DNA from 3 places in the Nonomuraea sp. NPDC005730 genome. Region 3 is predicted to be linked to each of the others. Evidence: riboswitches for the same ligand, from Rfam matches in the RefSeq annotation. Region 3 holds a riboswitch; each other region holds the start of a gene.
The links. A riboswitch is a leader RNA that binds a small molecule or an ion and turns the genes downstream of it on or off. The one in region 3 is predicted to bind cyclic di-AMP.
Positions count from the first base shown of each region.

Region 1 (9,615 bases), on a different contig from region 3:
CATCGAGGACGCGCCGAAGAACCCGGCGACGCCGACCGTGCGCTGCTGGATGTGGCGCACGTCGTCGGGCTCGGCGATGGGACCGCCGTGGCACAGCACGATGACGTCGGGGTTGACGGCGACGGCGGCGTCGCGCATCTCCTGGATGCGGACGGCCGCCTCGTCGAGGCCGATCGCGGTGACGGCGCCGATGCTGCCCTTGGTGGTCAGGCCCATGTGCGGGACGAGGATGTCGGCGCCCGCCCGCGCCATGGCCGTGGCCTGCTCGGAGGTGAACACGTAGGGGGCGGTGAGCAGGTCGCGCTCGGCGGCCAGCCTGATCATCTCCACCTCCAGGTCGAAGCCCATGCCGGTCTCCTCCAGGTTCGCCCGGAAGACACCGTCGATCAGGCCGACCGTCGGGAAGTTCTGGACGCCGGTGAAGCCCATGTCCTTCAGCTCGTCGAGGAAGCGCGGCATCAGCCGGAACGGGTCAGTGCCGCACACCCCGGCCAGCACCGGCGTGTCCTTGACGACCGGCAGGACCTCCCCCGCCATCTCCACGACGATCGCGTTGGCGTCGCCGTACGGCATCAGGCCGGCGAGCGAGCCGCGGCCGGCCATCCGGAACCGCCCGGAGTTGTAGATGATGAGCAGATCGACCCCGCCCGCCTCGGCGGACTTGGCCGACAGCCCGGTGCCCGCGCCGCCGCCGATGATCAGCCGGCCCGCCTCCCGCTCGGCGCGCAACCTCCGCAGTGCCTCGTCGCGACGCATCAGGCCCCCTTCTCGATCAGCCGGTGCAGCCGGTCGGCGGCCGCCACGGCGAACTCCGCGTTGTTGATGTCCTGGTCGCTCTGCACGACCTCGACGGCGCTGCCCGCGACGGCCGCGAGCACGGCGTCGAAGCAGGCCGCGTCGGCCGCCGGGTCGTGGAACGGGCCGCCCTCGACGTCGACGGCCGAGACGCCGCCGCGCGGCACGAACAGCGTGACCGGCCCCGACGCGCGGGCCAGCCGCTCGCCGATCGCCCGCCCGATCCCGGCGTTCTCGGCGGGAGTGGTGCGCATGAGCGTCACCGTCGGGTTGTGGACCAGGAGCTGCCGTGACCGGAAACGTTCCGGCACGGTCTCCATCGGGCCGAAGTTGACCATGTCGACGGCGCCCAGGCTGACGACCTGCGGGATTCCGGCCCGCCCCGCGGCGGTCAGGCGGTCGGGGCCAGCCGACAACACGCCGCCGACGAGCTCGTCGGCCAGCTCGGTGGTGGTCAGGTCGAGCACCCCGGCGAAGTGGCCGCCGGCCGCCAGCGCCTCCATGGCCCGGCCGCCCGAGCCGGTGGCGTGGAAGACCAGCACCTCGTAGCCCAGGGACTCCAGGCGGGCCCGCGCGGCGTCGACGGCGGGCGTGGTGACGCCGAACATCGTGGCCGCGACCAGCGGTTTGTCCTCCCCGGACGGCTCGGCGCCGGCGTCGTAGGAGGCGGCCATCGCGCTGATCGCGGCGGCGGCGTTGGTCAGGATGCGGCGGGAGACGGAGTTGACGCCCGCGACGTCGACGACGCTGTACATGAGCGTCACGTCGGTCTCCCCGACGTAGGCGGAGACGTCGCCGCTGACCATGGTCGAGACGAGCAGTTTGGGCAGGCCGACGGGCAGCGCCCGCATGACGGCGGCGGCGATGGAGGAGCCGCCGCTGCCGCCGAGCGCGAGCACGCCGCTCAGCTCGCCGCGGGCGTGCAGGTCCGTGGCCAGGGCCGTGGCGCCGGCCGCCATCGCCGCGAGCGCGGCGCCGCGGTCGCCCGCGCTCCTGAGCCGGTCGAGGCCGGTGCCCGCGGCCCGCGCCACGGCCTCGGCGGGGACGTCGGCGGTCAGCTCCGGGGCGCCCATGACGCCGGTGTCCATGAGGACGACGCCCTGGCCGGCCCGGATGATCAGGTCGCGGACGAGGGCGTACTCCTCCCCCTTGGTGTCGAGGGTGCCCAGCAGCAGAACCGCCATGTCAGACCTCCTACGATCGGCCTTCCGACCCTACCCCGGCGATCTCCGCGTGGCGGATGCCGAGGACGTCCACGCCGTGCTCGGACAGCGGGCGGGAGCCGAAGATGCGGCGTTCCTCCTCGGTGATGGCGACGTCGTTGATGCTGGCCTCCCGGCGGCGCATCAGCCCCGACTCGTCGAACTCCCACTGCTCGTTGCCGTAGCTGCGCCACCACTGGCCGGCGGCGTCGCGGGACTCGTACTGGAAGCGGACGGCGATGCGGTCGCCGGTGAACGCCCACAGCTCCTTGCGCAGGGCGTAGTCCAGCTCGCGGTCCCACTTGCGGCGCAGGAACCCGGCGATCTCGGCGCGGCCGGTGACGAACTCGCCGCGGTTGCGCCACACGGAGTCCTCGGTGTAAGCGAGCGCGACGCGGTCGGGGTCGCGGGTGTTCCAGGCGTCCTCGGCGGCCTGGACCTTGATCCGGGCGGTCTCCTCGGTGAACGGCGGAACGGGCGGGCGTGTCATGAGATGTCCTCTCCGATCGAGAGAACGGGCGTTCTCCCGGGTTGTGCGATAGCGTAGAGAACGATCGTTCTCCGCGGCAAGCACCTGGAGGGGTGTCATGGATCACGAGCAGCGGTTGCTGGACGCCGCGGGCGACCTCTTCTACCGCCGCGGGGTCCAGGCGGTCGGCATGGACGAGATCCGGACCGCCTCCGGCGTCTCGCTGAAACGCCTCTACCAGTGTTTCCCGTCGAAGGAGGCGCTGGTCGTGGCCTATCTGCGGCGGCGCGACGAACGCTGGATGACCTCGCTCACCGCGTACGTGGCCGACGCCGGCGACCGCATCCCGGCGGTCTTCGCGTGGCTGGAACGCTGGTTCACCGAGGACGACTTCCGCGGCTGCGGGTTCGCCAACGCCTTCGCCGAGCTGGGCGCCGGTTCGGCCGTCGTCCGTACGGCGGTGCGCGAGCACAAGGAACGCCTGCGCGCCTACCTGCGCTCGCTCGCCGAGGAGGCCGGAGCCGGCGACCCCGGCCTGCTCGCCGAGCAGTTGCTCACCCTGATCGACGGCGCCACGGTGACCGCGATGATCTCGCAGGAGCCGGGCGCCGCCCGCTCGGCCGGGCAGGCCGCGGCGACCCTGGTCCACCAGCACCGGCGGCCGTGAACGCGAAAAGAGCGCACCCCCGCGGGGAGTGCGCTCTTTCGCGTCGCAGGATCAGGCGGCGTACGACGGGTAGCCGTAGCCGACGACCTGGGAGGTCGGGCGGACACGCTGCTCGACCTTGCCGTTGCCGGTGTTGCCCTCGATCGTGGAGATCGTGCCGTCGCCGTTGTTCTTGACGACGAAGCCGACGTGCTGGATGTCGTTCAGGCTCTTGCTGCCGCTCCAGGAGAAGAAGACGACGGCGCCCGGCTTGGCCTCGGTGCCCCAGCGGTCGTTGGCGGCGAACCACTTGGCGTGGCTCACGGTGTAGGCGTCCCAGCCGACCTGCGGGCGGGCGCCGGTCTGCTCGCCGACCCAGGAGACGAACATCGAGCACCAGGGGGCGTTCAGGTACATGGCGCGGTTGCCGCCGTCACGCGCGGCGGTCTCGGCGGCGCGCTGGGAGTCGGCGTACCACTTCTGGAACTTGGTGCCGCCGCCGTTGGCGTCCTCGGAGGTGCCGACCTGAGCGCGGGCCGTGGCCAGCACCTGGGCGGCGGTGACGTTGACCTTGCCCTTGGCGCTCTCGTCGGCGGCGCGGTTCTGCGCGACGTGCGGCTGGGCGGCCACGCCGGCGACCTTGGCGGTCTGGGTGGCGGTGTGGGCGGTGGCGGTGTCGGCGTTCACTGCCGCGTGCGTGCCGAGCACGCCGGCGACGGCGGTCGCGCCGAGAGCGATCTTGGCGAGGTCGAGCTTGTAGGCACGGTGAAGACGGTGCTTGGCCATGAGGGTGTTACTCCTTGAGCTTCCGTGCCGCTTGCCGGGTTAGCTGACGGGTTCGGGCGGGAAGCTGCCCTACGGCACCACGGTGCCGATTCACCCCATTGGACACATGGGTCCCCGGTTCCGCGCACAGGCGGATTCAGCGGTCTCTTGGTCAGGCGAAGGGCTGACGCATCGTCTTCCCGGGCCCGGGAAAGGGCCTGAAGGTATATGTGCGACGCCCGGATGCGAAGATGTCCGCATCGACTCTGTACAACACGGGTCCAGTCTGGGTAATTCCCAGGCAATGCCATCCCTACCTGGGACGACTCCCCGTTCGGCTGTGTACAACCAAGCTACCCGGCGAGTAATTCCCAGGCAAATGGCGGCATTGATTTCGACAGTGCGTGGGAGAAACGCTACGCACCGAATCGGTTCAGGCCACGTGCGCCTTTATCGCCACGCTCGTGAGGGCCAGCAACAATTCCAGATCGGGCTCCGCGTCGACCTGGACGGCGACCCAGGCGCGGTCGCGGCAGGCATGGACCTGGTCGCACGCCCGCAGATACGGCTCCAGGCGGCCGATGGCGGGGGCGGTGAGCCGTACGTGGATCTCGTCCCGGCCGGCCAGGCGCAGGATCTCGGTTCCGTGTACGGCGAAGGCGACCTGCTGACCGGTGCCGCTGACGTTCAGCGACGGCCAGGACCGTAACTCCGCGACCGCGCGGACCACGTAGGGCCCGCGTCGCGTGGGCGTCCGCCGCCAGGCGGAGATTCCTGCCACGCTCCAATGCTGAGCCACGGCTCACCCCGCCGTCAGCCCCCGTTCCTGAACCGTTATCCCCTCGTGAACGGGCGCGTCCGGGGTCTGACCGGCACGATTACGGACGCCTGACCGATGAGTATTGACGCTCCCCCAGGCAGAGGCTACCGTCGATTCACAACTTAAAGGAAACTTTCCTAATAGTTTCCCCAGAAGTCTCCCATCCCACTCCCCACACACCCCCCAACGGATGTCGGAGCGACATGAAACACACCATTCTGAGCAAGGTCCTGGCGGGAATGGCGGCATTGGCCCTGCCCCTCACCGTGGCCGTGGCCACCCCACCGATCGCCTCCGCCAGCGCGGTGGCGTACGCGGCGGCCTGGGCCCCGTGGACCGCCTACACGGCGGGCACGGTCGTCACCTACAACGGCGTCGACTACGTCTGCCTCCAGGCGCACACCTCCCAGCCCGGCTGGGAGCCGCCGAACGTGGCGGCGCTGTGGAAGGTCTCCGGTGGCGGCGGCAGCGACACGACCGCGCCGTCCGTGCCGGGCAACCTGCGCTCGACCGGCGTCACGGACACGAGCGTGGCCCTGGCCTGGAACGCCTCCACCGACAACGTGGCCGTGACCGGCTACGAGGTCTACCGCGGCGGCACGCTGGTCACCACCGTCACGGGCACCACGTACAACGACACCGGCCTCACCGCGAACACCGCCTACAGCTACACCGTGCGCGCGCGTGACGCGGCCGGCAACCGCTCGGCCAACAGCAACCAGATCTCCGCGACCACCACGGGCGGCGGTGGCGGCGACGACAAGACCCCGCCGTCGGTGCCCGGCAACCTGCGCTCGACCGGCGTCAGCAACAGCAGCGTCTCGCTGGCCTGGAACGCCTCCACCGACAACGTGGCGGTCACCGGCTACGAGATCTACCGCGGCGGCACCCTGGTCACCACCGTCACGGGCACCACGCACACCGACACCGGCCTCAGCGCCAACACCTCCTACAACTACACCGTGCGCGCGCGTGACGCGGCGGGCAACCGCTCGGCCGACAGCAACCAGATCACCGCGACCACCACGGGCGGCGGCGGTGGCGGCGGCAACAAGGTGCTGGGCTACTTCGTCCAGTGGGGCATCTACCAGCGCGGCTACCACGTCAAGAACATCGACACCAGCGGCTCGGCGGCCAAGCTGACCCACATCAACTACGCGTTCGGCAACGTGCAGAACGGGCAGTGCACGATCGGCGACAGCTACGCCGACTACGACCGCTTCTACCAGGCGGGCGAGAGCGTCGACGGCGTCGCCGACACCTGGGACAACGGCGCGCTGCGCGGCAACTTCAACCAGCTGCGCAAGCTGAAGAAGAAGTACCCCAACCTGAAGGTGCTCTTCTCCTTCGGCGGCTGGACCTGGTCCGGCGGCTTCGGCCAGGCGGCGCAGAACCCGACGGCCTTCGCCGACTCCTGCTACAAGCTGGTGGAGGACCCCCGCTGGGCCGACGTCTTCGACGGCATCGACATCGACTGGGAGTACCCGAACGCCTGCGGCCTGACCTGTGACACCAGCGGCGCGGCGGCGTTCAAGAACGTGATGTCCGCGCTGCGCTCGCGCTTCGGCGCGAACAACCTGGTGACCGCGGCCATCACCGCCGACGGCAACGACGGCGGCAAGATCGACGCGGCCGACTACGGCGGCGCCGCCCAGTACGTCGACTGGTACAACGTCATGACGTACGACTTCTTCGGCGGCTGGGACGCGCAGGGCCCGACCGCCCCGCACTCGCCGCTCACCACCTGGGACAAGATCCCGGTCCCCGGCTTCTACACCGACAACGCCATCCAGAAGCTCAAGAGCAAGGGCGTCCCGGCCGCCAAGCTGCTGCTCGGCATCGGCTTCTACGGCCGCGGCTGGACCGGCGTGACCCAGGCCGCGCCCGGCGGCACGGCGACGGGCCCGGCGCCCGGCACGTACGAGCAGGGCATCGAGGACTACAAGGTCATCAAGACCCGCTGCCCGTCCACCGGCACGGTCGCGGGCACGGCCTACGCCTACTGCGGCAACCAGTGGTGGAGCTACGACACGCCGAGCACCATCGGCGGCAAGATGAGCTACTCGAAGAACCAGGGCCTCGGCGGCGCGTTCTTCTGGGAGCTCAGCGGTGACACCACCAACGCCGAACTCCTCACGGCCATGAAGAACGGCCTCGGGTAAGTTCGCACTTCAGGGCCGGTCCCGGGTTTCGGGGCCGGCCCTTCGCCGTCTCCGGCGCGCCGCAGGACGGAACACGGACGCCCTGGGAGAAGCTGGTCACCGGGGGGTGAACGACGATTCTCTGGGGTGGCGGGCTCAGACGGCCCTTCTTCACGACACCGGTGTTCCTGGTCGGCCTGATCGGGATCACGGCGCTGGTGGTCGGGCTGGACAGGTTCACCGGCGGGGGCGCGGAGCTCGTGCCGGTGCTGATCTTCCTGCCCGCGATCGTGTCGGGGCTGGGCTCGGTGTGGCAGACGGCGGTCGCGTCGGTGTGGGTGCTGGCGGTGGTGTCGGCCTCGGTCGCCTATTTGGGCGGCAATCTGCGGACGAACCTGGAGGTCTCCGGCTTCACCGCGGCGTTCGGGCTGATGAGCGTGGTCGGCGCGAGCTACCGGATCCAGCGCGAGGAGGAGGTCCGCCGGTTGCGCTCGGCCGCCGCCGCGTTGCAGCGGCAGCTCGTCAGGCCGCTGCCGCTGCGCTCGCTCGACGTGGTCGTGGACGGCCTCTACCAGCCCATCGAGGAGGACACGATGGTGGGCGGCGACATGTACGAGGTGGCGCCGTCGCCGTACGGGACCCGGGTGATGATCGCCGACGTGCAGGGCAAGGGGCTGCCCGCGATCGGCGCCGCGCTGGCCGTGCTGGGCGCCTTCCGGGAGGCGGCCTACCGCGAGATCAGCCTCATGGGCGTGGCCGACGCCCTGGAGGACGCCGTGATCAGGCACAACAGGTTCGCCGTGCACACCGGCGAGCCCGAGCGGTTCGTCACCGCGCTGCTCCTGGACATCGGCCCGGAGCTGGAGGTGGACGCGGTCAACTGCGGGCACATCGCGCCGTACCTGATCCACGGGGGGAACGCCGGGCAGCTCTGGCTCGGCGAGCCGGAGGTGCCGCTCGGCCTGGCCGGGCTGGCGGGCGAGCCGCGCCACGGCGCGCGTTTCGCCTTCCCGCGGGGCGCCTCGCTGCTGCTGTGCACCGACGGCGTGACCGAGGCCCGCGACCCCGACGGCTCCTTCTACCCGCTGGAGCAGCGGCTGCGCTCCTGGGCCCGCGACCCGCCGGCCAGGACCGTCGAGGCCCTGGCCGCCGACCTGAACACCTTCACGCACGGCGCCCCGCGCGACGACATCGCGGTGCTCATCCTGCGCCGGGCCGGATCCTGACCGCCCGAGCACCCGAACGGCAACTATTAAGAAAGTTTCCTAACAGAGAGCATTGACGGCCCTGGTCACCAGGCTTACCTTCCGATCAACCCCCCAGTCATGCCCCATCGGAGGTGGCCTTGAAGCCCACACGCCTACGCGCGGCACTGGCCGCGTGCGGCACCTCACTGGTCCTCATCGCCGGAGCCCTGGCCGGTACGGCCACCGCCGCGGCCGACAACGCCGCCTGCCGCCCGGACGGCCTCTACCAGACCCCCGGCGTGGACGTCCCCTACTGCCTGGCCTACGACGAGGACGGCCGCGAGAAGATGGGGGCCGACCACCCCCGCCGCATCATCGGCTACTTCACCAGCTGGCGCACCGGCAAGAACGGCCAGCCCGCCTACCTGGCCGGCAACATCCCGTGGGGCAAGGTCACCCACATCAACTACGCCTTCGCCCACGTCGACGGCAGCAACAAGATCGCCGTGGACGCCAACGCCACCGCGACCGAGTGGCCCGGCGTCGCCGGTGCCGAGATGGACCCGGCCTACTCCTACAAAGGCCACTTCAACCTGCTGAACAAGTACAAGAAGCAGTTCCCCGGCACCAAGACGCTGGTGTCGGTCGGCGGCTGGGCCGAGACCGGCGGCTACTTCGACGCGAACGGCGCCCGGGTGCCCTCCGGCGGCTTCTACTCGATGACCACCAACGCCGACGGCTCGGTCAACCAGGCGGGCATCGGCACGTTCGCCGACTCCGTCGTCGCGTTCGTGCGCGCGTACGGGTTCAACGGCGTCGACATCGACTACGAGTACCCGACCTCGATGAAGGACGCGGGGAACCCGCTCGACTGGACCATCGCCAACGCCCGCAGGTCGAGCCTGATGAAGGGCTACGCGGCCCTGATGAAGACGCTGCGCCAGAAGCTGGACACCGCGGCCGCCGCCGACGGCAGGTACTACATGCTGACCGTCGCCGCCCCCGCCTCCGGCTACCTGCTGCGCGGCATGGAGACCTTCCAGGTCACCCAGTACCTGGACTACGTCAACATCATGTCCTACGACCTGCACGGCGCCTGGAACGAGTTCGTCGGCCCCAACGCCGCCCTGTACGACGACGGCAAGGACGCCGAGCTGGCCAAGTGGGGCGTCTACACCGCCGCCCAGTACGGCGGACTCGGCTACCTCAACACCGACTGGGCCTACCACTACTTCCGCGGCGCGATGCCGGCCGGCCGGATCAACGTCGGCGTGCCGTACTACACACGCGGCTGGAAGAACGTCAACGGCGGCACCAACGGCCTCTGGGGCACCTCCAACGGCCCGAGCGGCAGCTGCCCGCAGGGCCTGACCACCTGCGGCGACGGCGCCCGCGGCATCGACAACCTGTGGCACGACGAGGAGAACGGCAAGGAGGTCGGCGCCGGCTCCAACCCCATGTGGCACGCCATGAACCTGGCCAAGGGCATCGCCGGCTCCTATGGCCCCGCCTACGGCCTGGACCCGGCGAGCGACCCCGAGGACCGGCTCACCGGCACCTACACCCGCAACTACAACGCCACCCTGACCG
Region 1 is NZ_JBEXYK010000115.1:907-10,521, reverse strand. Features, by position in the region: gene ABZ444_RS50645 (phosphoenolpyruvate hydrolase family protein) at 1-756, opposite strand, end outside; gene ABZ444_RS50640 (Tm-1-like ATP-binding domain-containing protein) at 756-1,979, opposite strand; gene ABZ444_RS50635 (nuclear transport factor 2 family protein) at 1,990-2,487, opposite strand; gene ABZ444_RS50630 (TetR/AcrR family transcriptional regulator) at 2,585-3,133, shown strand; gene ABZ444_RS50625 (CHAP domain-containing protein) at 3,185-3,898, opposite strand; cyclic di-AMP (ydaO/yuaA leader) riboswitch at 3,913-4,050, opposite strand; gene ABZ444_RS50620 (luciferase family protein) at 4,311-4,658, opposite strand; gene ABZ444_RS50615 (glycosyl hydrolase family 18 protein) at 4,901-6,859, shown strand; gene ABZ444_RS50610 (PP2C family protein-serine/threonine phosphatase) at 7,021-8,064, shown strand; gene ABZ444_RS50605 (glycosyl hydrolase family 18 protein) at 8,184-9,615, shown strand, end outside.
Region 1: linked by a shared signal. The riboswitch ahead of ABZ444_RS50625 (CHAP domain-containing protein) and the one ahead of ABZ444_RS05625 (C40 family peptidase) in region 3 are both predicted to bind cyclic di-AMP.

Region 2 (9,615 bases), on a different contig from region 3:
CCGGGGAGCGCCGGAGCCGCCGATGAGTGCACGCATGTTCGTCATGCCCGCGACCCTAGGAAGAGTTACTCTCTTTCGGTAAGTAGGCACCTGGAAGTGCGTAACACACAGCGAGGAGCGAGACGGTGACGACCACGACGGCGGCGCAGCGGCGTGACCAGGCGAGGCTCGCCTTCGACGCCTACTTCGCCGAATGTCCTTCCCGCAAGCTGCTCGACCGGCTCAGTGACAAATGGGTCACGCTGGTGCTCAGCGCGCTGGCCTCCGGCGAGCGCCGCTACAGCGACCTGGCCAGGCACATCGCGGGGGTCAGCCAGAAGATGCTCACCCAGACCCTGCGCGGCCTGGAGCGCGACGGCCTGGTGGCGCGCCGGGTCACGCCGCAGGTGCCGGTGCGCGTCGACTACGCGCTCACCCCGCTGGGCCAGAGCCTGATGCCGCTGGTCACCGCCATCAAGGCGTGGGCCGAGGAGCACATCGAGGACGTCGAGGCCGCCAGGGAGCGCTACGACGCTACCGCCTGAGCCGCACCGGCAGCCGGGCCAGCCCGCGCAGCACCACGTTCTCCTTGTACGGCGGCTCCGGATCGGCGGACTCCATCTTCGGCGCCGCCGCGGCCAGCGCCGACAGCGCGATCTCGCCCTCCATCCTGGCCAGCGTCGCCCCCAGGCAGAAGTGCAGGCCGAGCCCGAAGGCGAGATGCCGGCCGGGCTCGCGGCCGGGGTCGAACCGGTCGGGATCGGTGAACGCGGCCGGGTCGCGATTGGCCGCGCCGATCGGCACGAGCACGGCCGAGCCGGCGGGCACCGGCGTCCCGCCCAGTTCCCGGTCCTCCAGCGCGATCCTGGAGGTGAGCTGGACCGGCGGATCGAAGCGCAGCACCTCCTCGACCACCTCCCTCGGCCGTTCGGCGGCGAGGTGCAGCAGGCCGTGCCGCAGCAGGTTCAGCACGCCGTTTGCGATGAGGTTGACGGTGGTCTCGTGGCCGGCCACGAGCAGCAGCACGCAGGTCGCCAGCAACTCGGCCTCGGTGAGCTCCTCGACGTGTGCGAGGGAGCTCAGGAGGTCCTCGCCGGGACGCTCGCGCCGCTGCGCGATCAGGCGGCGGAAGTAGTCGCGGAACTCGTTCCTGGAACGCTCCGTTTCCGACATGAGGGCGTCTGTCAGCATCGGGTCAAGTCCGCGGGCAAGGGCCTCGCTCCATCCGCGGAAGCGGTCGTGGTCCTCCGGCGGCACCCCGAGCATCTCGCTGATCACCATCACCGGCAGCGGGTGGGCGAAACCGGAAATCAGCTCCGCCTCCTCCGGCAGCCGCCCGATCAGGTCGGCGGTGATCACCTCGATCCGCGGCCTGAGCCGGGCCACCATGCGCGGCGTGAACGCGCGGCTGACCAGAGCACGCAACCGGGTGTGATCGGGCGGGTCCATGAGCAGGAACGACCTGCCGGGCTGACCTGGCTCTTCCTGCGCGGGCGCGGACGTTCCGTGACCGAACGCGGGGTCGCGCAGCACGGCCGCGCACAACTCGTACGTGGTCACGACGAGCAGCCCGCCGCGCGTTGCGAAGATCGGCCCGGCGGCTCGCAGCTCGCGATATCGGACGTACGGATCGCGCACAAATTGCGGATCCGAGGGATCAAAACCCAGCAGGTCGGTGGCGCTCATCGGGGGCGGAACCGGGCCGCCGAATTGATCGTTTGGACCGTTCATAGCGGACCACGGCGTGCCAACATATGCGGAGTACGTCACATATAAGCGATCATGTCAATAGCACTGGTCAAGGGCGCCGATTGTCGCGCTTGACGACCTTTCCGCGATGCGTTTACCTTCACCGAGACGAGCGGCTTTGCTTCGCCTGAAAGGTCCGAGTTCTGCTGTTGGGGGGAGGGCTCCCGGTGGATGTGCTCACAGAAGGCGTTGAGCTGAGCCACGCGGATTTGGCGTTACTGGCCGAGCTGGCCAGGGGGGTGACCGTCGATCGGGTCGGCAGGCGGCTGGATATCAGCGGACGGACCGTACGGCGCAGGCTGAGGGGCATCTGCGACCGCATCGGCGTGGCCACGGCGATCGAGGCCGTGGCGTGGGCGGCGCGCCGCCAGCTCATCTAGCGGCGCTCGGCGAAGAGGCGCGCCGGTCAGTCCGCGATGCGCACGCCGCCGGCGAACGGCCGCCTGTCTATCGAGGCGACCCGCACGACGTCACCCGTCTGCGGGGCGTGGACCATCATGCCGCCGCCGATGTAGATGCCGACGTGGTGCAGGTCGCTGTAGAAGAACACCAGGTCGCCGGGGCGCAGCTGGTCGCGGCTGATGTGGGTGCCGGCCGTCCACTGGTTGCCGGTGTAGTGGGGGAGCGAGATGCCCACGCGCTGGTAGGCGGCCATCACCAGGCCGGAGCAGTCGTAGGAGCGCGGCCCCTCCGCGCCCCACACGTACGGCTTGAGCTGCTGGGTGAGGGCCCACTTGGCGGCCTGGGCGGCCTTGCCGTCGCCGATGACCGGCAGGTTGACGCGTACGGCGCGGGTGCCGGGACGGCCCGCCTCGCCGACGGCCCGCCGGTAGAGGTTGCTCTCGACCTTGGTGACCAGCTTGGTGATCTTCGAGCGCTTGCCCTCCAGATCGGTGACGATCTGCTGGACCTCGGCGATGCGGGTCTTGGCGCCGGCCCTGGCCCGCTCGGCGGCCTCCATGGCCTTGGCGAGCTGGTTGACCTCCTCGCCCTGCTGCTGTTCGAGCGCGTACGTGGTCGCGGCCCGGTCGAGGAAGGTCTCGGGGTCGCCGGACTGGGCGAAGGCCAGGGCCTTGTCCAGGCCGCCGGTGATGTAGGCGTTCTGGGCGAGCAGCGAGGCCCTGGCGCGCCTGGCGGCCAGGTCGGACTCGCTGGTGGCCAGGATCTTCTGGGCGGAGTCGTTGGCCTTCTGCGCGGCCTTCAGCCGGTCGCGCTGCTCGTTGTACTGCTCGGCGAGCGTCTCGATCTCTTCGTGCAGCTTCTCCACCTGGTCGGCGAGCTCGGAGAGCGACGGCTTCGGGTCGGCGGCGGCGGAACCGACGGGGACGGCGAACAGCATCGCGGCGATGGTGACGCCGATGACGCCGAGGCGGCGTGTGCGCCTGGCCTGCTCCTGGGGGCGGGCGTGCCTGCCCCCCGACTTCCCCGAGCGGTCGAGCGTCCGCTTCACCAACCGAGCTCCTCTCATCGACGCCGGCCGGGTTAGCTGACGGGTTCGGGCCGGAGCAGCCCTACCGAGATGGTCGGATTCACCCCAAGTGGTGGCGCGAGGTGCTCGCCACCGTTGGTTCCCCGGCTTCCCTTGCGGGAATTGGGCGTGTCTTTCCGCGCGCATTACGCGGAGAACATCGTCGCTGGACACTAATGCACTCCGGGTTCACGCTCAACCGGAACTGCCGAGTCTGTAGAGGTTTCACAACTGAAGGGTCACAAGGTGATCTCGTGGGTAGCCGTACGGAAGCTGGCTTCTGCACCTTTTGTCCAGCATTCGGGGTGCTGAGGTCTGGAGGAAAGCTCCAAGTCGGCCCGTGTTCACCTGACCACGGGATGTGATGAGATGCCCGAGACGTGGGATTTAGGGCCGAGCCGTAATGAGATCTGTACCCTGGAGAGCCATGGAGCAGGTGGCCGAAGTGGCAGTCCCCGAGACCGCGGTCGTGGTCAGGCGTGCGCGCACGCCCGACGTGCGTGCGATCAGGCGTCTCGTGGACACCTACGCGGGCGCGGGGCCGCGGCTCCTGGAGAAGGCCACGGTCACGCTGTACGAGGACGTCCAGGAGTTCTGGGTGGCCGAGCAGAGCGGGGAGGTCGTCGGCTGCGGCGCGCTCCACGTGCTCTGGGAGGACCTCGCCGAGGTCCGTACGGTGGCCGTCGATCCCGCGTGCCGGGGGTTGGGGGTCGGGCGGCGGATCGTCTCGGCACTCGTCCGGCAGGCGAAGGATCTGGGGCTGCGGCGTGTATTCTGTCTGACTTTTGAGGTCGACTTCTTCGCGAGGCACGGTTTCCGCCCCATCCAGGGCACACCGGTCTCACCCGAGGTCTACGCCGAGTTGCTGGCCTCGTACGACGAGGGTGTGGCGGAGTTCCTTGATCTGGAACACGTCAAACCGAACACCCTTGGCAACACCCGCATGCTGCTGCATCTGACATCGGGTGACGCGGACCTTGACCACTTGGAAAGGTGATTGTTGATACCTATGTCGATACGTTGGGCAGCACAGGCATGTGTCCTGACACGTGCCACATGCGCACTCGAAGCGAGGTGACACGGTGAGCACCGGACAGCCGCCGTACCCACAGGACGATTCCGGCGAGAACCCCGAGTACGGGCAGCACCACGGCCGTCGGCCCGGTGAGCCCGACCCGGACGTGACTGTGGTCGGCTACCGGGCGGACGACGCCTTCGGCCAGCCCCCATACGGTCAGCAGCAGCAACAGGGCTATGGCCAGCAACAGCAGTACGGCCAGCAACAGCAGCCGTACGGCCAGCAGCAGGGCTACGGCCAGCAGCCCCAGTACGGCCAGCAGGCCGCCTCGGGTCAGCAGGGCTACGGCCAGCAGCAGGGCTACGGCCAGCAGCCGCAGTCCTCGGACCAGCAGTACACGCAGCCCGGCTACGGCCAGGAGGCCCAGTACGGCCAGCAGGCCGCGTCGGGCCAGCAGGGTTACGGCCAGCAGCCGCAGTCCTCCGGCCAGCAGGGCTACGGTCAGCAGGGCTACGGCCAGCAGGCGCAGCCCGACTACGGTCAGCAGGGTTACGGCCAGCAGGCCGCCTCGGGTCAGCAGGGCTACGGCCAGCAGCCGCAGTCCTCGGGCCAGCAGTACACCCAGCCCGGCTACGGCCAGGAGGCCCAGTACGGCCAGCAGGCCGCGTCGGGCCAGCAGGGTTACGGCCAGCAGCCGCAGTACGGCCAGCAGCCGCAGTCGCAACCCGACTACGGCCAGCAGCAGGGCTACGGCCAGGACGCCCAGTACGGCCAGCAGGCCGCGTCGGGCCAGCAGGGTTACGGCCAGCAGCCGCAGTCCTCGGGCCAGCAGTACGCCCAGCCCGGCTACGGCCAGCAGGCCCAGCAGGGTTACGGCCAGGAGGCCCAGTACGGCCAGCAGGGCTACGGCCAGCAGTCGCAGCCCGACTACGGCCAGCAGCAGGGCTACGGCCAGGACGCCCAGTACGGCCAGCAGGGCGGCTACGCCCAGCAGCAGTACGGCGACCAGCAACAGGGTTACGCCCAGCAGCAGTACGGCGATCAGCAGCAGTACGGCCAGGCCTACGGCCAGCAGCAGCAGTCGCAGCCCTACGGCCAGCCCGGCTACGGCCAGCCCTTCGGTCAGCCCGTCGGCGTGCAGCCTCCGGGCGCTCCGGCCCCCCTGGCGGAGTGGTGGCAGCGTCTGGTCGCGAGGATCATCGACGGCGTCATCCTCGGCGTCGTGAACTTCGTGGTCAGCCTCATCCTGGGCCTGTTCGCGATCGGTTACGACTCGGCGACCGGCTCGACCTCCGGCATCCTGTCGGGCTTCGTCATCGGCATCCTGTCGGCGATCGTCACGACCGCCGTCTGGGTCTGCTACGAGTTCTTCCTGACGAAGATGAACGGCCAGACGGTCGGCAAGATGGTCATGGGGATCAAGGTCGTCCCGGTGGGGCAGGCCCTGCCTCCGGGCGGGCTCGGCTCCGACCTGGCGATCAAGCGCGCCGGCGTCACCTGGGGCGGCTACATCCTGAGCGTGATCCCGTTCCTCGGCCCGCTGCTCGCCTGGGCGTGCGTCGCGGTCAACGGCGCCTCGCAGCTGTGGGACAAGCCGCTGCAGCAGACGTTCGCGGACAAGTTCGCGGGCACGGTGGTCGTGAAGATCAAGTAATCCCGCGTCAGCAGCGTAAAACAGGGGCCGGCTTCCCGCCGGCCTCTGTTTTGTGTGTGCGGGGCGTACCAAAATGGGGGGTACGACCGCCGACCCCGTGAGGTGGGATATGGCCGGGACACCGTCGTGGCCGGGCCTCGTGCCCGCGGAATGGTGGGAACGCCTCGCCGCCCGCTTCATTGAGGCGCTGGTCTTCGGGGTCTTCTATTACATTCTGTTCATCGCGCTGTGGGGCGCCTTCCGGACTGTCGGGATGGCGGAGGCGTTCGGCGGGCGGCTCCCCGGGCTCTTGGCCTGGTTCCTGGCCGGTCTGTGTTATGCGGCCTATGACTGGCGGGCCCATTGCCTGCGCCGACGGACCTTCGGCCAGGCGATCATGAAGATTCGCCTGGCGCCGGACGACCTTCCACGTGGCGCCCTGCTGAAACGATCCCTGGTCTATCCCGGGCCTGTCATGCTGATGGGCATTCCGGTGGTCAATCTGCTGGCCGGAATGCTGCTGTTCGGCGTCGGGCTGCTCATCCTGATCGACAAGCCGTTGGAGCGCGGGCCGCATGACAGGCTGGCCGGAACACGGGTGGTAAAAGATCTTCGTTGAGGCATCCGCACCTGGGAAGATGCCTTTTCGCAAAATTTTCCCTTGATCCGGTAAGGAGCCTGGAGAGACTGGCATTAGGCTATGGGACGTCCGGGTTGCCGGATGTCGGTGCCCCTGCTCCCTGAGGGCGACTGTGTGTGGCTATGGTCGGTTCCGGGTGAGTTGTCACCTAGGCGTCATGAGCGTCCGGCGTGCTCCCGCAGGTCCCGCAGGTCGCGCCGGGATGCGTATTTAGCGCCCCCGAAACCCTGCTAGCCCTGGAGGCGAGGACGAATGGAAGCCGTAACAGACGTATTGTCAGCGCTCATCCCCCCGGTCGTGGTCGGCGGTGCCTTCATCTTTGGTGCGGTGAAGTTGCTGCGATCGGAGGCCGCCGGGCGACGGGCAAACCACCAGGATCAGGCCGAGAACCAGAACTGATCTGCCAGTCAGCCGAATCCCCGTAGCGCTGAATTGTCTCCGCGCCTTTCCGGGTATATGTTTGGGCGAGCGAATGAAACAATGCTCCGGGAAAGGATTGCGTAGATGGCCAAGCAGATCCAGGAGATTCTCATCGATGACCTCGATGGGGGCGAGGCCAATGAGACGGTCAGCTTCGCTATTGACGGCTCCTCCTATGAGATTGACCTCAGCGACGTTAACGCCAAGAAGCTGAGGGACGCACTCACGCCTTTCGTGCAGCACGCCCGCAGGGCAGGAGCCGTGTCCGCCCGTCGCCGTGGTCGCGGCGGCAACCGTGCGATGAGCCGCGAGAAGAGCTCGGAGATCCGGCAGTGGGCCAAGGCTCACGGTCTGCCGGTCAGCGAGCGCGGCAGGATCGCCTCCACCGTCGTGGAGAAGTACGAAGCGGCTCACTGAGCCTCGTCGAGAGAGCCATCTCCTGACCATGCGCTTATGCCGTTCGCCTAGGACCCCGGCGAGCGCCATAAGCGCATGATCGTTTTTGTGGGGAGTTCGTGAATCCCCCGACCACTTGTTGATCTTCTAATTCGCCCAAATGTGGGCGTATTGCTCACCTGTGCCGCCGTACAAGGCACCGCGGGGGAGTGGAACGTGCCGGGCTTTGCGGCCGGCGTCCGTGTCATTCCCGGGCCGCCGGGCTCGCTCCCGTCTTCGTCGTCACCTCCGGCCGGAACGGGCCAATGCCGTCACCCGCCGCACTGTTCCCCTTCCCGAGCCTGCGGCGTACGCGCAAAGCGGTGACGCTCCGCCACACAATCGGGCAGACGGCCCTTCCCGAAGCGCCGTCGCAAGCCCTCTTCCCGGCACCGGCCACTTCACCCTTCTTACGGTCTTGCGCGGGGTTCTCCGGGCTTGTTGCGGCTTGTTCGGGCTTCCCTCGGGGCTACTCGGCGGGCAGGGCCGCGGATGACCGGCAAAACGCGGGCGTGCGGCTGGTGGGGCGCGATGGAAAACCGGCGGCCTCTCCCGTGTGCCGCACATTGTCCCCTCGCGGGACCCTCGTGCGCACCGGCGATCGGTAACCCGGCTGACCCGATGGGGAATAGGCGCGACGTGCGTTGCGTGCCGAGTTGTGCTCAGGGCGTAGCGTCCGCGCTTGGCCGCGGTTTGGAGCAGCACATACGATGATTACGTAACAGATACGGGCGCGGGCATCGGAGATGCGTGGCCGGCAGGCACCCCAAGGCCGGCTTCGCCCCGGCGTCCGACGGCCGATCCGTGTTGGTCCGCCCTGGGCCGCGGGCGTCGAATTCCAGGCGCTTCCGGGAAGCGCCTAAACATCGTTCGCTTGCGGCGTATCGGGAACACGTCACCCCCGAACAGTAGTTGGATAGAGGGTGAACGCCCTGCTCTCGGGGAACGTCTCTGCTATAGAGCGTGTCAGCGGCAGTGGGCACGGTTCGCCGAGCCAGGGCTAGCATGCGGGATGACGGGACCGGATTTACCGGCCTGACTGACCGCTCTGTGAGGAGCGACGAGATGTTCGAGAGGTTCACCGACCGAGCGAGGCGTGTTGTCGTCTTGGCCCAAGAAGAGGCCAGGATGCTCAACCACAACTACATCGGCACTGAGCACATTCTTCTTGGTTTGATCCATGAAGGTGAGGGCGTAGCCGCCAAGGCTCTGGAGAGCCTCGGCATCAGCCTTGAGGGTGTGCGCCAGCAGGTCGAGGAGATCATCGGCCAGGGCCAGTCGGCTCCGTCGGGGCACATTCCGTTCACCCCGCGGGCCAAGAAGGTCCTCGAGCTGTCGCTCCGTGAGGCTTTGCAGCTGGGTCACAACTACATCGGCACCGAGCACATCCTGCTCGGGCTCATCCGCGAGGGTGAGGGTGTGGCCGCCCAGGTGCTGGTCAAGCTTGGAGCTGATCTCAACCGTGTCCGGCAGCAGGTCATCCAGTTGCTCCACGGTTACCAGGGCAAGGAGCCGGCCGCCGCGGGCGGTCCCCAGGAGTCGGCGCCGTCCACGTCCCTGGTGCTCGACCAGTTCGGCCGCAACCTGACCCAGGCGGCCCGCGAGGGCAAGCTCGACCCGGTCATCGGCCGTGAGAAGGAGATCGAGCGGGTCATGCAGGTCCTCTCCCGGAGGACCAAGAACAACCCGGTTCTGATCGGCGAGCCCGGCGTCGGCAAGACCGCCGTCGTCGAGGGCCTGTCGCAGAAGATCGTCAGGGGCGAGGTGCCCGAGACGCTGAAGGACAAGCAGCTCTACACGCTTGACCTCGGCGCCCTGGTCGCCGGCTCCCGCTACCGCGGTGACTTCGAAGAGCGCCTGAAGAAGGTGCTCAAGGAGATCCGCACGCGCGGCGACATCATCCTGTTCATCGACGAGCTGCACACGCTCGTGGGCGCGGGCGCCGCCGAGGGCGCGATCGACGCCGCCAGCATCCTCAAGCCGATGCTGGCCCGTGGCGAGCTGCAGACGATCGGCGCCACCACCCTCGACGAGTACCGCAAGTACCTTGAGAAGGACGCCGCGCTGGAGCGCCGCTTCCAGCCGATCCAGGTGGCCGAGCCCTCTCTCAGCCACACGATCGAGATCCTCAAGGGTCTGCGCGACCGCTACGAGGCCCACCACCGCGTCTCCATCACCGACGACGCCCTGGTGGCCGCCGCGCAGCTGGCCGACCGCTACATCAGCGACCGCTACCTGCCCGACAAGGCGATCGACCTCATCGACGAGGCCGG
Region 2 is NZ_JBEXYK010000031.1:36,351-45,965, forward strand. Features, by position in the region: gene ABZ444_RS29580 (NADP-dependent oxidoreductase) at 1-45, opposite strand, end outside; gene ABZ444_RS29585 (helix-turn-helix domain-containing protein) at 126-524, shown strand; gene ABZ444_RS29590 (cytochrome P450) at 514-1,665, opposite strand; gene ABZ444_RS29595 (LuxR C-terminal-related transcriptional regulator) at 1,896-2,108, shown strand; gene ABZ444_RS29600 (NlpC/P60 family protein) at 2,135-3,178, opposite strand; cyclic di-AMP (ydaO/yuaA leader) riboswitch at 3,185-3,336, opposite strand; gene ABZ444_RS29605 (amino-acid N-acetyltransferase) at 3,624-4,193, shown strand; gene ABZ444_RS29610 (RDD family protein) at 4,279-5,868, shown strand; gene ABZ444_RS29615 (RDD family protein) at 5,978-6,466, shown strand; gene ABZ444_RS29620 (Lsr2 family protein) at 6,992-7,324, shown strand; gene ABZ444_RS29625 (ATP-dependent Clp protease ATP-binding subunit) at 8,408-9,615, shown strand, end outside.
Region 2: linked by a shared signal. The riboswitch ahead of ABZ444_RS29600 (NlpC/P60 family protein) and the one ahead of ABZ444_RS05625 (C40 family peptidase) in region 3 are both predicted to bind cyclic di-AMP.

Region 3 (9,615 bases):
GCCACCGGCGTGAAGTCCCGGTACATCACGTTGCCGATCCTGGCGTCCCCCCAGGTCAGGACGTCGGGGCCGGGATCGTCCGGCCAGTGTGAGCCGAGCCAGTCGAAGGCCCGCTCCAGCACGGGGATGGGCCGTGCGCCGTGCGCCCACCGGTAGTAGGCGCGCTGGGCCTCGACGTGCGCGCGCAGGCCGTCCGTGCCGCCCGGGGCGAGCGGGCCGAGCACCGCGACGTCCTGTCCGGTGTACGGCGTCTCGTGCAGCGCCGCCATGAGCCCGACGCTCGCGTCCTGCAGCCGCCGCCGGTCGCCGGGGGCGGCGTCGTGCAGCCAGCCCCCGAACGTGTACGGCATGACGTCCGGCGGCACGTCGCCCTCGGCCTGCTCCATGACGAAGAACGGCGTCCCGAGCGGCGCGGGGTCGGGCTCGAACCAGAGCGGCCTGGGCGCTGGGATCCCAGCTTTCTCCCTGGCCAGCCGCATGACCTCGAACTGGGCCCGCAGATCGTAGGCGGGGAACACCGGGACGGCTTCCTCCGCAGGTGCGAGCCTGGCCACGCACCGCCGGGTCCCGGCGGCCCAGGTGGCGGTGAAGAACAGCGTCTCGCTGGACATGCCGTTGCCGGAGGGCCGCGACAGTTCCGACACCGTGGCGTCCCCGCCGACCCGGCCGCGCAGCCAGCGGGACGCCCGCTCGCGCAGTTCCTCCAGGTCACGCGTGGACGTGCGCATCTGTTCCGTCACCGCTCACCTCCACGCCGGATCGCTGCCCCGGCTCAGTCGTATACCCCCTACCAAGCGCTTGTCTAGGTTCAAGGGACCGTTACGGTCAGGTACGCAAGAGCCGTACCCTTGTCTGAAAGGGCATGTCACGAAGGGACAAGTGGGATGAGTTCAGCGGGTGAAGGCCTGTCTCGCCCGCTTCCCGAGCAGGTGCGCCTCAATGTCGTCGACCTGGCCGCGCAGGTTCTCGGCACGATGCCCGCCGTCTCCGTGCCGCCGCCGCTGCGCGGCATCGCCAAGTTCGACCCGCGCAAGCGCGCCAAGCTGGGCGGCGCGCCGATCGCCGCGCAACTGGAGAACGACAAGAAGTTCCGCGAGCTGGTCGCCGAGTCGGTCGCCGCCGGATGGCCCGAGCTGGTCGCCGCGCTGGCCGAGGGCAGTGTGCCGCCCGCCGCCGACCCGGTGCTGGTGGCTGCCGCAGCCTATCTCACCAGGCCGCCCGGCTGGGCGGAGATGATCGAAACCGCCCGCGCCGACCTTGAGCAGTCCGCCGTGGCGGCCGAGGGGTCCGAGCGCGAGGAGGCGGTGACACGGCTGCGCGAGCAGCTCGCCGCCCAGAAGACCGCTGCCAAGGAGGAGGCCGACCGGCTGCGCGAGCAGATCAAGGCGGCCCGCGCCGAGAACTCCGACCTGCGGCGCAAGCTCCACGACGCCCGCGAGCGGGCCAAGGCCGCCACCCGCAGGGCCGAGGAGATGGAGCAGGCCGCCGACGACGTCCGGCATGCCGCCTCCACCGCCGGCAACGCGGGCGAGGCCGAGCTGCGCCGCCTGCGCGAGCGCCTGGCCGACGTGGAGAAGCAGCTCGAAGCCTCCCGCCGGGCCGCCCGCGAGGGCCGCAGCATCGAGGACGCCCGCATCAGGGTGCTGCTCGACGCCCTCCAGGACGCCTCGGCCGGGCTGCGCAGGGAGCTGGCGCTGCCCACCACGATCAGCAGGCCCGCCGACTCGGTCGCGGCCAGCACCGGCGAGCGTCCGGGGGTGCGCGGCGTGCCCGCGCGGGCCCTGGCCGACGACGACCCGCAGCTGCTCGACCAGCTCCTGGCGCTGCCGCAGGTCCACCTGATCATCGACGGCTACAACGTCACGAAGACCGGCTACGGCACGCTCACCCTCGCCGACCAGCGCAACCGGCTGATGACCGGCCTCGGCGGGCTGGTCGCCCAGACCCGGGTCGAGGTGACGGCGGTCTTCGACGGCGCCGAGCTCAACGCGCCGGTGCAGGTGGTGGCGCCGCGCGGGGTGCGGGTGCTGTTCAGCGCGCCGGGGGAGATCGCCGACGACCTCATCCGCCAGCTCGTCCGGGCCGAGCCGCCCGGCCGGGCCATCGCCGTCGTCTCCTCCGACCGCGAGGTGGCCGAGTCCGTCCGCCGGATGGGCGCCAGACCGGTTCCGTCCGGTCTGCTGCTGCGCCGGCTGGGTCGCGCATAAGTTACGAATTAGCACTTTTGGCGAGACCCCGTCCGCCACTTCTGTACTATTTCGCCCCAGGTGTAATCCCTGGGAGGCGACGCTGTGAGGTTTGGCCGGGTGACGGTGGCCGCGGGTCTCGCGATCGGACTGATGACCGTCCCGATGGGTGCGGCGCTCGCTGATCCCAAGCCCACTCTCAAACAGGCCAAGGCCAAGCTCGAGAAGCTCAACGACAAGGCCGACAAGGTCGTCGACCGGTACAACACGGCGACCGAGAACTACAAGAAGGCCAAGGACGCCTACACCACGCTGAACGACCGCTACAAGCGCAAGCTGCAGACGGTCGCCGACCTGCGGGCCGAGATCATCAGGGCGGCGGTGGACTCGTACAAGATGGGCGGGGACGTCACCTCCCTGCCCGGCATGGTCGGGGTCGACAACCCCGAGAACCTGCTGGCCGGGCTGGCCATGGCCGGGCAGCTCTCGCGCGAGCGGCTGGAGAAGCTGGCCGCCTTCGACCGCGAGAACAAGGGCCTCAAGGCCGAGCGCGACAACGCCGAGACCGCGCTGGCCGACGCCGACAAGGAGCGGGACGCCGTCCAGCGGGAGCGGGCCGAGGTGCTGAAGCTGGTCGGCCAGCAGAAGAAGCTTCTGGACAAGCTGGGGGCCTACAACCCGGGCAACCCCAACAGCACCGGCATCAAGTACACCGGCCCCGCCTCGGGCAGCGCGGCCGCCGTCCTGCAGTTCGCCTTCGCCCAGGTCGGCAAGCCGTACATCTACGGGGGCACGGGCCCGCGCGGCTACGACTGCTCAGGGCTGACCCAGGCCGCCTGGCGCGCGGCCGGCGTCACACTGCCGCGTACGACGTGGCAGCAGTGGGCCTGGGGCGCCGGCCGGAAGGTGGACATCAAGGACCTCCAGCCGGGGGACCTCATCTTCAGCGAGGGGCTCGGGCACGTCAGCATCTACGCTGGCGGAGGCAAGATCGTCCACGCGCCGCAGACGGGCGACGTCGTGAAGGTCGTCCGCCTCGCCGACTACCGCCGCCCCCTGGTCGGAGCCATCCGCCCCTGACCCGTCCCGTGACTGCCCGGCGACCGGAATCGCGGGCGGCTTCGGGCTGCCACGACCGCTGGGACGAACGGGACAAACGGGGCGAAAGGGCCCTGACAATCAGGTGTGCCGGGAAGTGTGAGAAGGGTCACAAAGCGGTAACGGAACCCGCTGCTCCAGCAGGGATTTCATCCTTTACACACATCTTTATCTGATCTTTACAGCCGGTGTCTCCCTTTGCCAAATCTTGACCCTTCGGCGTAGTTTCTGGCGTCGCGGTCAGCAAGCCATGCGCACCGCGAATCGACATCGGAACCCCCGATGCGGACCAGATAAAAATCCATCGGTCGCCGCCGATATCCCTATGCAGAGACAACCATCGGGCGGCGACCTGCCGAGTCCGTGCAGCCAGGAGGCACGGAGCCGGGGACCCAAAGATCCCGTAATCCCCCGGGATCAGGGGTGAATCGGCGCGTCATCGCGCCGTAGGGCGACTTCCAGGCCCGAATCCGTCAGCTAACCCGGTAGGCGTTCGTGGAAGACACAAGGAGAAATCCTGTCTACCTCCCTGCATAACCCCCGTCTGTCCCGACTTGCCCTGAGGGGCGTCGCACTCACGATGACCGTGACGGCCGGAGGTGCGGCTCTCCATGCCGTACCGGCCGGGGCGCAGACGGTGAGCGAATCGGCCGCCGGGCTCACCGCGGTGTCCAGCACCGCCAAGGCGGCCACTGCGAAGTCGGCCAAGTCGGCGAAGACCGCCAGGTCCGCCAAGTCGGCGAAGGCCGCGCGGCAGGCGTCGAAGGCCCGCAGGGCCGTCGCCGTCGCCAAGCACCAGGTCGGCGACCCGTACCGGTACGGGGCCACGGGCCCTGGTGCGTTCGACTGCTCCGGACTCGTCCAGTACGCCTGGAAGAAGGCCGGAGTACGACTCCCGCGCGTGACGAACAGCCAGTTCGCCCGCATCAAGCGCAAGGTCTCCTGGCGCCACCTCAAGCCGGGCGACCTGATGTTCTTCAACGGGCTGGGCCACGTCGGCATGTACGTCGGCCACGGCAAGATGGTCCATTCGCCGCGGACCGGCGAACGGGTGCGCATCGACAAACTGGGCGGATGGCGGAAGTCGTCGTTCGTCGGCGCGGTGCGTCCCGGCGCGTGACAACAGGCCCCGCCCGGACCCTCCCCGGTCCGGGCCGGGGCCTGTCGCATGCCCGGCCTCGTCAAGGGACCGGTCTGGCGAAGGGACCGGCCTCGTGAAGGGACCGGCCTCGTGAAGGGACCGGTCTCGTGAAGGCCGGGAGGGGCGCGGGCCGACTAGCATCGGGCCGTGTCCTCGCAGGTGCGTCCGTCCCTCCGCGGTCCGGGCCTGCTCCTTTCGGTCCTGCTGCTGTTGACGGCGGTTCTCGTGGTCGCCGACGCGCCGCCCGCCGCCGTCCTGCCCGCCGGTGCGCGCGGGTTGTGGGGCGACGGCGGTCAGGTGGCCCGCGGCGCACGGTCCGTGGTCGTGGGGCACCGCGCCGACCCCGGCGTGCTCGCCGATCTGGCCCGCCGCGCGGACCTCGCCGGACGGCGGGTGTCCGCGGTGCTCGGCCGTCCGGTACGCGCGCTGGTCGTCGTGCCGGACTCCGACGCCGAGGCGGCCGGGCTGGCGGGCACGGGCCCGCTGGACGGGCTGGCCGCGGTGGCCGACGGCGCCAGGGTGATCATCGTGCCCGGCTCCTTCGCGCGGCTCACCCCCGTGGGACGCGACGTCGTCCTCGCCCATGAGCTCACCCACGTCGCCGCGGGCACCGACCGGCTGCCCGTCTGGCTCTACGAGGGGTTCGCCGACTACGTGGCCTACCGCGACGCCGGGCTCCCCGTCGGGACGGCCGCCGCCGAACTCGCCGCCGACGTACGGGCCGGCCGGCTGCCGAGCGAGTTGCCCGGACCTGCGGCTTTCGCCCCCACGGCCGCCGATCCCGGACGGCTCGCGCGGGCGTACCAGGAGGCCTGGATGGCGTGTCGCTTCCTCGCAGACCGGTTCGGTGACGGGACCCTGGTACGGCTCTACCGTGATGCCCGCGTGGCCGGCGTCGATCAGGCGCTCGCCTCCGTGGGGCTCACCGCCGAGACACTGGCGGCACGGTGGCGCGAGTACGTACGAGAGCAGCTCGCGTGAAGGGGAGGCAGATGAGCGAGCGGAACGACCCGCCCCGGGAAGGGGACGAGCCCGCCGGAGCGGTCGCCGGAGGGGCCGACGAGCCCGGCACGGCGGTCGCGGCGGCGCACGGCGGCGGTGTGGCCATCAGGGACGACGGCGGTGACCGGCCCGGCGACGGTGGACCGCCGGAGCCGTCCGGCACCACCGAGCCTCCGGAATCCCCGGGCCGCCCCGACGACCCGGACGACCCGGACGCCCGCCCCGACGCCCGCCCCGACGCCCGCCCCGACGCCCGCCCCGACGCGGACGCCGACCCCGGCACCGAGGACCCCCGTCACCCCCAACCCCCCACCCCCGACGACCGCCCCCACGCGACGCGCGCCGGCGCCCCCGCCGCCGAGGGCTCGGACGGCTCCGGGAAGAGCCCTGAGAACCCCGACGAGCACCCGGACGACCCGGGAAAGGGCGGCAAAGGCCGCGGCAAGGGCAAGGGCGGCAAAGGCGGAGGCAAGGGCAAGGGCCGCGGCAAGCGTAACGGCGACCCCGCCGCCCCCCTCGCCGAGAACGCCGAGGACACCGAGGACACCGAGGACACCGAGGACACCGAGGACGCCGACGGCGCCGGGCCCCGTCCCCGGACCGGCAAGCTGACGGGAACGGCGGAGCACCTGATCGCCCGGGAACGGCAACGCGCGGAATCCCGCTCCAGGCGCGCGGCCGGCGCCGCCCTCGCCCTGGTCGGCGGCGTGATCCTGGCCGTGGCCGCGTTCACCACCCCCTGGCGGGTCCTGACGGCGGGCGCGCCCGCCGTCGCCCCCGACCCCGCCCGCGACTTCAGCGCCGCCCAGATCGCCAGGGCGCAGGCGTTCGACGCGGCCACCACCCTGCCCGGCTACATCTCGCTCGGCCTCACGGTCCTGTTCGCCGGGCTGCTGGTCCTGACGCCGTTCGCGGCCAAGGTGCTGGGCGTGCTCAGGGGCCCGTGGTGGGTGCGGGTGGTCCTCGGCGTGGTGGTGCTCACCGCGATCACCGAGGTGCTGAGGTGGCCGCTCGGCATGTGGTTCGAGACGATCCTGCGCGACTACGGCCTGTCCACCCAGGACTGGGCGGGCTGGACCGCCGACCGGCTCAAGAACACCGGCGTCAGCGTGCTGCTGATGGCCGTCATGCTGCTCGCCCTCGTGGCGCTGGCGCGCAAGGTGCGCCGCTGGTGGATCCCGGCCGCCGTGGGCGCGTTCGCGCTCACCCTGGGCGTGTCGTACGTCTACCCGGTGGTGTTCGAGCCGCTGTTCAACGACTTCACCTCCATGCCGCAGGGCTCGCTGCGGTCGGAGCTGCTGGCCATGGCCGAGCGGGACGGCGTCCCGGTCGAGGACGTGCTGGTCGCCGACGCCTCGCGGCGTACCACGGCGCTCAACGCGTACGTGTCGGGCTTCGGGGCCACCCGCCGGATCGTCGTCTACGACACGCTGCTCAAGGCGCCGGAGTCGGAGGTCGAGCTGGTGGTCGCGCACGAGCTGGGCCACGCCAAGCACGCCGACGTGCTCGACGGCACGCTGCTCGGCGGCCTGCTGGCCGCCTTCGGCACGATCGGCCTGTTCCTGCTGGTCGGCCCGCTGCGGCGGCGTACGGGGATCGCCTCGGTGGCCGACCCGCGCGCCATCGGCGTGCTCATGGGGCTGATGACGCTGGCCTCGCTGGTCTCCGACCCGGCCCAGAACCTGATCACGCGGCACGTGGAGGCGCGGGCCGACGTGCACGCCCTCGACCTCACCAGGGATCCGGCCACGTTCGTCGCGATGCAGAAACGCCTCGCAATAACCAACATTTCCGACTTGTCGCCGGATGCGGTGGAATATGTGCTCTATGCCTCCCATCCTTCCAGCCCCGAGCGCATCGCCCTGGCCCGCTCGTGGGCGAGACTGAACGGCGTCCCCGAACCGTGACCGACGTGGTCTTCGTGACGAACGACTTCCCGCCCAGGCCGGGCGGCATCCAGTCGTTCGTGCACGGACTCGCGCTCCGCACGCCGGGGGTGGCCGTCTACGCCCCCGCCTGGCCGGGATGCGAGGAGTTCGACCGGCGTCAGCCGTACCGGGTCGTGCGGCACCCGACGCGGCTGATGCTGCCCACTCCGGCCGTCGCGCGCAGGGCGGCCGGGCTGGTGGCCGAGCACCGCGCCGAGACCGTGGTCTTCGGCGCGGCCGCGCCGCTCGGCCTGCTCGCGCCCCGCCTGCGCGCGGCGGGCGCGCGGCGGGTGGTGATGCTCACCCACGGCCACGAGGCGTCGTGGGCGGGCGCGCCGGGCTTCCGCTCGGTGCTGCGCAGGATCGGCGCGCACGCCGACGTGGTGACCTACCTGGGCGACTACACGCGCGAGCGCCTGGCCGCGGCGATCCCCCCGCACAAGCTCGTCCGCCTGGCACCCGGCGTCGACGTCGACCAGTTCCACCCCCGGGCCGCCAAGGCGGCGCTGGGCCTCGACGGCCGGCCGGTGGTGGCCTGCGTGTCCCGGCTGGTCCCGCGCAAGGGCCAGGACCAGCTCATCCGGGCCTGGCCCCGGGTGCTGCGCGCGGTGCCGGACGCGGTGCTGCTGCTCGTGGGCGGCGGCCCGTACCGGTCGCGGCTGGAGCGCCTGGCGGGCGGGCACGAGTCGATCAGGTTCACCGGCACGGTCCCCGCCGCGAGCCTGCCCGGCTACTACGCCGCGGCCGACGTCTTCGCGATGCCCTGCCGCACCCGCTGGAACGGCGTGGACGTCGAGGGCCTCGGGATCGTCTTCCTGGAGGCGTCGGCGACCGGCCTGCCGGTGGTCGCGGGCAACTCCGGCGGCGCGCCGGACGCCGTACGGCCCGGGGAGACGGGCCTCGTCGTGGACGGCGCGGACGTCGCGGACGTCGCCCAGGCCCTCGTCGACCTGCTCTCCGACCCCGCGCGGGCGCGCAAGATGGGCGCCGGCGGCCGCGACTGGATCACCCGCGAGTGGACGTGGGAGCAGGTCGCCACCCGCTTCCACGCCCTGCTCCGGCCCGCCTAGCCCTTGGTCGAGCCCAGCGTGAGCCCGGCGACGAACTGCTTGTGCAGGAGCTGGAAGACGATCAGCGTGGGCAGCGCCACCAGCAGGGACCCGGCGGCCAGCAGGTTGTAGTCGGTGAAGAACTGGCCGCGCAGGTTGTTCAGCGCCGAGGTCACCGGCAGCTTGTCGCCCGACGACATCAGCACCAGCGCCCACAGGAAGTCGTTGTACATCCAGGTGAACTCCAGGGTGGCCAGCGCCGCCAGCACCGGCCTGCACAGCGGCAGCGTGAGCCGCCAGTAGCGCTTCCACACGCTCGCGCCGTCCACGAGCGCCGCCTCGGTGATCTCCTCCGGGATCGTCCGCATGAAGTTCGCGATGACGAAGACGCAGAAGCCGAACTGGAACGCCACGTGGATGAGGATCAGCCCGAGGTAGGAGTCGTAGAGCGACTGGGAGTCCGACAGCCAGGCGGGCAGCGGCACCAGCGTGTAGAGGGTGTACAGCGGGGTGATGAGCACCTGCGGCGGCATCAGGTTCCCGGCGGTGAACACGATCAGCAGCGCCTTGCGCCCGGGGACGCGCACCCGCGCGACGGCGAACGCCGTGAACGAGGCCAGCGCCAGCGTGACCAGCACCCCGGGGACGACGATGATCAGTGTGTTCAGGTAGTAGCGGGGCAGCTCGGCCTGGCTCCATGCCTCGGCGTAGTAATCGAGCGTGAGGTGCTCGGGCACCGACAGGTAGCCCAGCCGGGCCGTCTCGTCGTACGGCCGCAGCGAGGCGTAGACCGACAGGGCCAGCGGCAGGATCCAGCCCAGCGCGACCAGCGCGAGGAAGGCGTGCAGCAGGATCCGCAGCGGCCGCACGGGCCGGCGCGCGGGCGCCCGCCGGTCCTGCGCCGGGGGAGCGTCGGCGGGCGCGGTGAGCGTCATCGCTCCTCCTTGAACAGCTGCGACAGGTACGTGACGATGAACCCCAGCGAGATCACCAGCAGGATCACGGCGATGGCCGAGCCGAAGCCGATGCGGCCGGCCTCGCCCACGATGTTCTCGGTGACCAGCACCGACAGCAGCTCCAGGCCGTTCCTGCCCTTGTTGACGGCGTAGACGACGTCGAACGCGCGCAGCGCCTCGATCACGGTGATGACCAGCACGATCACGTTGACCGGCCGCAGTGTCGGGAACACCACGCGGAAGAAGGCCTGCGCC
Region 3 is NZ_JBEXYK010000003.1:130,457-140,071, forward strand. Features, by position in the region: gene ABZ444_RS05610 (phosphotransferase family protein) at 1-740, opposite strand, end outside; gene ABZ444_RS05615 (NYN domain-containing protein) at 930-2,207, shown strand; gene ABZ444_RS05620 (NlpC/P60 family protein) at 2,340-3,266, shown strand; cyclic di-AMP (ydaO/yuaA leader) riboswitch at 3,628-3,791, shown strand; gene ABZ444_RS05625 (C40 family peptidase) at 3,922-4,404, shown strand; gene ABZ444_RS05630 (hypothetical protein) at 4,573-5,406, shown strand; gene ABZ444_RS05635 (M48 family metallopeptidase) at 5,418-7,334, shown strand; gene ABZ444_RS05640 (glycosyltransferase family 4 protein) at 7,331-8,425, shown strand; gene ABZ444_RS05645 (carbohydrate ABC transporter permease) at 8,422-9,339, opposite strand; gene ABZ444_RS05650 (sugar ABC transporter permease) at 9,336-9,615, opposite strand, start outside.